Desulfocurvus vexinensis DSM 17965: one gene and its partner. The protein of the gene in region 2 binds, or shares a complex with, the protein of the main gene of each other region. Links are inferred from orthologs where the notes say so. Each region holds a gene or a part of one and is shown on either strand. Other genes may lie near its edges.

Region 1 (4,162 bases), on a different replicon or contig from region 2:
GTCCTGGATTGTTTTTGCGCCTTGCAGTTCACCATTGTCGAACGGCCTGGAATAAAGGAATGGGGCAACGGCCAGCTAGCCCTCGGCCTGGCCGATGATCAGCTCGACCTCGTCCACGGACAGGCTGGTGGCCAGGGCCAGGGCCTGGGCGGACTTGCCCTGGCGGTGGCCCGAGAGCACCACCTCGCGCAGAAAGCGCGGCGAGCGGCTGACCTGCTCGGCCTGGCGCAGCAGTTTTTCCAGCTCGGCGGCGCGGTCCTGCAGGCGCTGGTCCAGCCCGGCGAGCACCTCCTGGCGCTTGGCGAAGGTGGACACCAGCTCCTGCTCCAGCTCGGCGTTGAAGTGCAGCTTGCGCAGGAGCAGTTCCTGTTTTTCCTGGAGGGCGCCGAGCAGAGCCTCGGAGCGGCGCAGGCGCAGGAAGAACACCAGCACCACCACCAGCAGCGCGAGCTCGGTGAGGCTGACCAGGAAGAGCAGGAGCAGGGACGGGGACATGCGGCGGTCCTGGGGGTTGGGGCGCGGCTGGCCGGGTTTCAGATCTTGAGATTGATGATGTTCCCGGCCCAGGGGGACTTGGGCTGGGGCTCGTCCTGGGCGTCCGGGGCGTCCTTGGCGTCGGCCCTCCGGCGCGCCTCGCGGCGGGGCTGCGGGGGGGCGCCGCCGCCGCGGCCATGCTCGTCGGCCACGGCGGTCTTTTCCTTCTTGTCGATCTGCTGGACCTGGTCCTTGGCCAACTCCTGCTGCTGGCGCGACAGGGCCTCGGAAAAGCGCGCCTGGTTGGCGGGCCCCGACTGCTCGGCGCTGGTCAGCTTGGCCAGGTGCGGCAGCTGGGCCAGCAGGACCGGGAGGTTGATGGTCGCAGGCATCTATTTCACCAGATACTGGTCCACCAGGATGGTTTCCAGCCTGCCCACGCTCAGGTACTGGTTCATGACGGACAACAGGTCCGTCTTGAGCGCCTCCACGTTGGTCTTGTCGGACAGGTAGGTCAGGTCCTTGTTCTTGAGATAGTAGAAAACCGCATCGCGCAGGATGGTGGTCTTCTGGGTTATCTCGAACGAGAGCTTCTCGTCGTTGGTGACGGCGGTGAACTGGCAGACCAGGAAGCGGACCGCGCCCTTGTCGTCGCGCTGTTCCACCCAGAAGGGCGCCAGCGTGACCATGTACTCCTGGGGCTGCGCCTCTTCGGCGGGCGGGGGGAGCGGCTCGTCCCCGGGCTGCGTGGCCAGCTCTTCGGGCGCGGGCGCCGGGGCCTCGGGCTCGGGGGCGGCGCGCAGCACAAGCCACAGCAGCAGCACGAGCAGGGCCAGGGCACCGGCCCCGGCGGGGATGATGATCTCCTTGCGCCGGAACCACGGCTTGGGCCCGTCGGCGGCGGATTCGAGGGCGACAGGAGCGGCGGGCTGCTCCTGGGGCTGCTCCTCCTCTTCCTCCTCCTCTTCTTCAAGGAACGGGGCATCCTCAAGGTCCAGCTCGACTTTTTGCTGTTCCTTGGGGAGGTTGGCGGTCAGTTCCTCGGCATCGAGTTCAGCCTTGACGTTGTCGGCGAGGCCGTCCGCGATGTTGGCGTCGGGAACCATGGGGACCACCGGTGCGCAAGGCGCCTACGGAGGCCGCTACTTGCGCTCGAAGATCTTGTCGATCTTCTGGGACAGGGTCTCGGCGGTGAAGGGCTTGACGATGTAGTTGGACACCTTGGCCTGGACCGCCTCGATGATGTTCTCCTGCAAGCCCTCGGCAGTGACCATCAGGAACGGGATGTGCTGGAACTCCTCGCTGGCGCGCACCTTGCGCAGCAGGTCGATGCCCGGCATCTCGGGCATGTTCCAGTCCGAAACGATGAAGTCGATCTTGTCCTTGTTGAGGACTTCCCAGGCCGTGCTGCCGTCGTCGGCCTCGACGATGTTGTTGAAGCCGAGCTGGCGCAGGATGTTCTTGATGATCCGGCGCATGGTCGAGAAGTCGTCCACGACGAGGACGCGCATGTTTTTGTCGTAAGCCATGAAAATCTCCCGCTCTAATCGAGGCCGTAGGCGGCCCGGAATTTGTGTCGCAGCTTCTTGAGGGCCTGGGAGTGGAGCTGGGACACCCGACCCTCGGTGATGCCCATGACCTCCGCAGTTTCCCGCATGTTCAACTCGTCGCTGTAATAGAGGGATAATACCAGTTTCTCGCGGAGGGTCAACTCGTCTATCAGCTTGGCGATTTTGTCAACAACATCCTGCATGGCCGCGGAGCGGTAGGGCTCGTTGTCGTTGTGCGCCCCGTTCTCGGCAGAGAAGTGGTCCTGGATGGTTTCCAGGCTCAGGCAGAGCTGGTTCTGCAGGGCGGCCAGGCCCGACTCCACGTCCTTGCGCGACAGGCCGGTCTCGCGCATGAGCTCCTCCTGGGTGGGCTTGTGCCCGGTCTGGCGTTCCAGGGTCAGGGTGGCGTCCTCGAGTTGGCGCACCCGGGCCCGCAGCCCGCGCGAGAACCAGTCCATGCGCCGCAGCTCGTCGAGCATGGCGCCCTTGATGCGGTTCTCCGCGTAGGTTTCGAATTTGATGTTCAGCTCGGGCTTGTATTTGCGCAGGCACTCGATGAGCCCCAGGGTTCCGGCGGACATCAGCTCGCCCAGGTCCACCTGCTGGGGCAGCTTGCCCTTGAGGCGCAGGGCCAGGATCTTCACCTTGGGGGCGAAGTGGCGGACGATGACGTCCTGCTCCCTGGGGCTGAACTGGACCCACGGGCACTCCCCGGTTTCGAGGAGCTTCCACGGCTCAGTTCTGGAAGAGGAGCTTTTTCCAGAAAAACTTAATGTTTCCATCGAGCTGTGCCGTTCCCTTCCATGAGGTTGCCTTCCTGGCGACATCCGCCAGGGCTGTGGAGGCCGGACCGTCCGGGTCCAGCACCGTGAACGGGATCTGGCGGACCACCGCCGCGCGTACCCCGGGGTCGAAGGGTACCACCCCCGCCAGGTCCAGGGAGATGCCCGACAGGAAATGGTCGCACGCGGCGTGCAGCTTGGCGTAGACCTCGCGGGCGGCCTTGGGCGTGCGGGCCATGTTCACGAGCACGCGGAAGCGGTCCACGTCGTGCTCGGCCTTGAGCACCTTGATCAGGGCGTAGGCGTCGGTCAGCGAGGTGGGCTCGGGGGTGAGCACCAGCAGCCGCTCCTGCACGGCGAGGTTGAAGTAGAGCACGTTCTCGTTGATGCCCGCGCCGGTGTCCACGATGAGAAAGTCCACCGTGTCTTCCAGGGCGTCCATGGATTCCAGCAGGTCGAGCTTCTGCCCGGTGTGCAGCTCCAGCATCTCGCCCACGCCCGAGGCGGCGGGCAGGATGGAGAAGCCGTGGGGCGTGGGCAGGAGGATGTCGGCCAGCTCGGCCCCTTCCTGGAAGAGGTGGAAGAGGTTCTTCTCCGGCGTCAGCCCGAGGACCACGTCCACGTTGGCCAGGCCGAGGTCGGCGTCGAGCAGCACCACGCGCTTGCCCGCGCGGGCCAGCAGGCAGGCCAGGTTCACGGCGATGTTCGTCTTGCCGACCCCACCCTTGCCGGAGGTCACCGAGATGACCTGCGGTGTGGCCTTGGCGCGTCCTGCGCGGGGGGCGGGCCTTTCCCTAGTGAGCGTATCGGCCACGTTTTTCCTCGATGGGGCTTTGCGGCAGCTCGTGCTTGAACAGGAGCTTCCAGAGCATGACCGCCTTGGCCGGCACCAGGGTGCCCCGCAGCCCCGTCCCGAAGGACAGGGCCGACACGGGCAGGCCCGTAGCGTACGCGGCGTTGACGATGTCCCCGTAGTTACAGGCTTCGTCGAGCTTCGTCCAGACGAGGGACGCCGTTTTCGGGGATTTGTAGGCCCGCAGGTAGCGGGAGAGCTGGGCGCCGGCGTACAGCGGCGAGAGCACCAGATGCACGGCCAGGTCGTCGCGCTCCGACAGGCCGAGCAGCTTCAGGTAGCCGTCCAGGGTCAGCCCCGTGCCCACGGGGGGCAGGTCCAGGAAGACCTTGTCAAACTTTTGTCCGGCGGCGAGCACGGCGGCCAGCTCGCGCGGGCTGGCGGCCTCGCGGAAGGTGATGCCCGACAGCTCGGCGTAATGCTTGAGGAACATCCGGCCCTTGGCCTGGGCGGCGTCGGCGTTGACGATAAGGATGCGCGCCCCGGGGCGGGCCTGCTGGCAG
Region 2 (4,242 bases):
CTGATGGACGCCATGAACGAGAAGCACGAAATCCCCGCCAGCCCGGAGCTGACGCCAGCGGCCCCCGCCGAGGCCGAGGCCGTGGCCGTGGGTTTCGAGAACGCCCACCCCGCCGACGGCGCCGACCTGCTCGAAGACCTGCCCCTGGCGGAGCAGATGAGCGTGCTGCAAAGCCTGGACACCTCCGACGCGGCGGATTTCGTCGCCGAGATGGAGAAGCACGACCGGGCCGTGCTCATGCGCGCCCTGAGCCCGGACCTGGCGGCGGATATCCTCGAGGAAATGTCGCCCGACGACGCCGCCGACGTGCTCGAGGACCTGGACGCCGCCCACCAGCAGGCCCTGCTCCAGCGCGTGGAGTCCGACGAGGCCCAGGAGATCGAAACGCTCCTGAATTTCGACTCCGACACGGCGGGCGGAGTCATGAACACCGAGGTCACGGTCCTGGAGCAGAACCTGACCGTGGACCAGGCCATCGCCCTCATCCGCCGCGCGGCGGAGGAGTCGGAAATCCCGTACTACGCCTATGTGGTGGACGACCAGGAGCACCTGGTGGGCGTGGTGTCGCTGCGCAACCTGATGCTGGCCCGCCCGGGCAAGCCCCTGCGCGAGATGCTGGAAAACCAGCAGCTCATCACCGCCACCCACGACACCGACAAAGAAGAGGTGGCCCACCTCATCTCGCACTACAACTTCCTGGCCCTGCCCGTGGTGGACGCCGACGGGCGCCTGCTGGGCGTGGTCACCCACGACGACGTCATCGACATCATCCACGAAGAGGCCAGCGAGGACATGCTCGGCATGGTCGGCGCGGGCCAGAACGAGACCGTGGACACGCCCTGGCTGCGCTCGGTGACGCTGCGCCTGCCGTGGCTGGTCATCAACGTGGCCAACTCCGCCGTGGCGGCCTGGGTGGTGCACCAGTTCGAGGGCACCATCGCCCAGATGGCCATTCTGGCCGCGCTGATGCCCATCGTGGCCAACCAGGCGGGCAACTCGGGCCAGCAGTCCCTGGCGGTGATGATCCGCCAGCTGGCCATGGAAACCTGGGACCGCAAGCGCGCCTGGACGGCGGTCCTGCGCGAGTCCAAGATCGGCCTGCTCAACGGGCTGATGGTCGGCATCCTGGTGCTGTGCGGGGTCTTCGTGCTGACCCACCATGGCGACCTGGCTGCGGTCATGGCCCTGGCCCTGGGGCTGGACATGGTGGTGGGCAACGTGGCCGGGGCCATGATCCCCGTGGTGCTGCGCGAGCTGGGGCGCGATCCGGCCCAGGCCTCGTCCATCTTCCTGACCACCATCACGGACTCCACGGGCTTTTTCCTCTTCCTCGGGCTGGCCAACGTGCTGCTGCTGTGACCGGGCCGGTGCACCGGCAAGCGAAGGGCCGCCCCGCGATGAACGCGGAGCGGCCCTTCGTTTGCGGCAACCGGGGCGCCCGGGCTATTCCAGGCCCAGCTGCTTGAGCAGGTCGTCCACGTCGGACTGGTTGGACGTCTCCTGGGGGCCCTTGAGCTCCGACGTGCCGCCCTTGAGCGCCTGCACGGTCTTTTCGGCTTCCTGGTCGATCTCCACGGCGTCGCGCTCGGGGGCCTGCTCGTGGCGGCGGACCTTGAGCCCCGTGCTGACGTAGACGCTGAAGACGATCTCCTCGATGCGCTTCAGGGCCTGGATGATCTTCTTGATGCGCTGGCCGGTCAGGTCCTGGAAGGACAGGGCGGTCATGATTTCCAGCAGGTGCGCCTGGTGGGCGTCGTTCAGGCGGATCAGCTCCTCCACGGCGTCCTTGCGGGCGCCGCCGGTGCGAAAGGCCGCCAGCAGCTCGCCCGAGGCCGCCACCATCTCCTGGTGCTGCTCCACGATGTCCATGATGCGCACGGTGGCGTCCTCGGTGGAGCGCAGGATGGCGTCGAGCTGGTCCGAGGCCTCGCTGATGAGCTCGCCGGTCTCGCTTTCGCCCCGGGGGCGCTGCCCGGCCTCCTTGCGCGCCTCGCGGATCTCGCCGTAGATCTTCTCCAGCCCTTCGCGCATGTCCTCGTTGACCTTGCGGAAGAATTCGCCCTCCTTGAGCGCCCGCGACAGAGAGCGGGCCAGCACCTGCGAGACTTCCTTCTGGATGACCTCGGCCAGCACGGTGTCGAGCCCCTCGACCACGCTCTGGGTGACCTGGGCGACAAGCTTGTCCAACTGTTCGGCGGGCGGGGTGGTGGGCATCGGCGGTCCTTTCCCGGGGGCGCCCCGGGCGGAGTCTAGCGCGGCCAGCGGGTCTCGCGGATCTGCTGGCGCTCTTCGTTGATGACGAAATGGACCACGGCCTCGAAGTCGGCCTCGCGGATGCGCGTGAAGGCCACGGTGTGCCTCGGTCCGGCGGCGGAGGCGGCCACCGCCTCCACGCGGCCCACGGCGGCGGCCAGCCGCAGGGGATACTGGTTGAGCACCAGGGCGAACTCCAGCACGTCGCCCGCGGCGAAGGGCCGCCGGGCCACGAATTCCAGCCCCTGGGCGCCGATCTCCAGCACCTCCACGGCGTCCTGGAAATCGTCCTCCAGGCGCTTTTGGGACAGCAGGCTGACCACGGTGTCCAGCTTGGCGCTCATGGCCAGCAGGAAATCCGCCAGGGGGCCGGAGAGGTTGGCGCCGTCCAGGGTTTCGGCCGCCGGGGCCGCGTCCAGGGCGGGGTTGTCCAGGGGCATGGGCAGGGTGTCCGGGCTGAGCGCCGGGCGCACGAAGGCCCGCATGCGCGTGGCGACCCTGGCGTAGGTTCCCTGGTCCATGGTCCTGTCCCGTCAGTTGCCGTTGTCGTCGAGCTGCACGCTCATGGCCCGGACCGGGCAGATGCGCGTGCACATGCCGCAGGCGGTGCAGGCCTCGGGGTCGAAGAGCACCTGGCGGGATTCGGGGTCCAGGTGCAGGGCCTGGGTGGGGCACAGGGCGGTGCACAGCCCGCAGTGGACGCAGGAGTCCTCGTCGCGCGAGATCTTCTGCGCGGTGGGTTCGATCTTGATGCCCTGGTCCTTCAGGTATTCGATGCCCTTGCGGAAGCTGTCCTCGCTGCCCGAGAGCTCCAGGGTCATATGGCCCTCGGCCCGGGGCCCGATGCTGGCCTGCAGGATGTTGAAGGTCAGGTCGAACAGCCGGGCCAGGTTGCAGACCACGGGGCGCCCGCTGCGTTCGGGCGGGAACTTGAGCGAGACGATCTTGCTGGTGCCCTTGTTGGAATCCTTCATGCCTTGGTCTCCGGCTGGGCCAGTTAGTTCTGTTCCTTGAGCAGGGCGGCGGCGCGCTTGCCTTCGGCGGTCTGGGGGAACTTCTGCACGACTTCCTCGAAACGCAGGCGGCCCATCTTGGCCTTGTCCAGACGCATGAAGCTCACGCCCTGCTTGAGCAGCGCGGTGGGATACTTGGAGCTCTTGGGGTAGTTGTCGATGACCGACTGGTACTTGAGCACCGCGCGGGCGTAGTCCTTGAGCTGGAAGTAGCATTCCCCCTGCCAGAACAGGGCGTTGGACACCAGGTCATGCTTGGGGAAGGCGGTCACGAACTCTTCCCACAGGGCCACGCCCTGCTTGTAGTCCTTGGCCTCGAAGGCCGCCCGGGCGCTCTTGTAGAGGGTGGAGGCGGCGTCGGTGTCCGCGCTCTGGGCCGCCGCAGGGGCGGCGGGCGCAGGTGCGGGCCGGGTCAGGTCGGGGTCGCCGGTCTGGCCGGGCTCCACGGGCACGATCATCGGGATGCCGCCGGGGGTGGCGGGCTCCTGGCCCGGGGCCGGGGTGGCGAGGGCCGTGTCCGCCGGGGCGGCGGCAGGCGCGGCCTGGCGCTCGGCGCGGATGGCGGCCAGGTCGATGTCCGTGGCCAGCTGCGAGTTCATGCGTTGCAGGGCGATTTTCATGTCCTGAACGTCCTCGGCGAGCATGTCGGACTGGCTCGACTGGCGCAGGGTGTCCATGTCGCGCTTGAGCATCTCGATCTCGCCCCTGGCCTCGGCCAGCTCCTGGCGCATGGACTGCATCTGGGACCAGGAATCGGCCTGGACCGACGTCTGCGAGGTGGCCTGCTCGACCTTCTGGTCCAGGGCGTCGATGCGCCGGGACTGCTCGTTGACGCGTCCGTCCAGGGTGCGCACGTCGTCGGGGTTCACGCAGCCGGAAACGGCCAGGCACAGGCATATACAGAAAATGACTTTTTTCATTGCGGCAACCTCCCTCGATTGCGACCGATGAACAGATAGGCCAGGGCGCCCGCGAA

What was found.
Region 1: the proteins of G495_RS0111950 (region 2) and G495_RS0104435 are in contact, whole or in part, in a crystal structure (PDB 1KMI), measured with the Escherichia coli proteins. The link is inferred for Desulfocurvus vexinensis DSM 17965 from one-to-one orthologs.

Annotation. Positions count from the first base shown.
Region 1 is NZ_JAEX01000002.1:319,943-324,104, forward strand. What follows is about bases 311-3,053. They hold G495_RS0104435 (chemotaxis response regulator CheY), read right to left. Parts: upstream 2,004-3,053; coding sequence 1,617-2,003; downstream 311-1,616. Other genes in these bases: G495_RS0104420 (hypothetical protein), read right to left, coding at 311-495; G495_RS0104425 (hypothetical protein), read right to left, coding at 534-866; G495_RS0104430 (flagellar basal body-associated FliL family protein), read right to left, coding at 867-1,580; G495_RS0104440 (FliA/WhiG family RNA polymerase sigma factor), read right to left, coding at 2,018-2,806; G495_RS0104445 (MinD/ParA family protein), read right to left, coding at 2,760-3,053. Outside these bases: more of G495_RS0104420, read right to left, coding at 76-310; more of G495_RS0104445, read right to left, coding at 3,054-3,545; G495_RS0104450 (flagellar biosynthesis protein FlhF), read right to left, coding at 3,601-4,162. UniProt on the Escherichia coli protein: Involved in the transmission of sensory signals from the chemoreceptors to the flagellar motors.
Region 2 is NZ_JAEX01000019.1:28,879-33,120, forward strand. Bases 330-3,152 are described here. They hold G495_RS0111950 (protein phosphatase CheZ), read right to left. Parts: upstream 2,215-3,152; coding sequence 1,444-2,214; downstream 330-1,443. Other genes in these bases: mgtE (magnesium transporter), read left to right, coding at 330-1,359; G495_RS0111955 (hypothetical protein), read right to left, coding at 2,250-2,774; G495_RS0111960 (NIL domain-containing protein), read right to left, coding at 2,787-3,152. Also shown: more of mgtE, read left to right, coding at 13-329; more of G495_RS0111960, read right to left, coding at 3,153-3,227; tol-pal system protein YbgF, read right to left, coding at 3,251-4,186; G495_RS0111970 (PLDc N-terminal domain-containing protein), read right to left, coding at 4,183-4,242.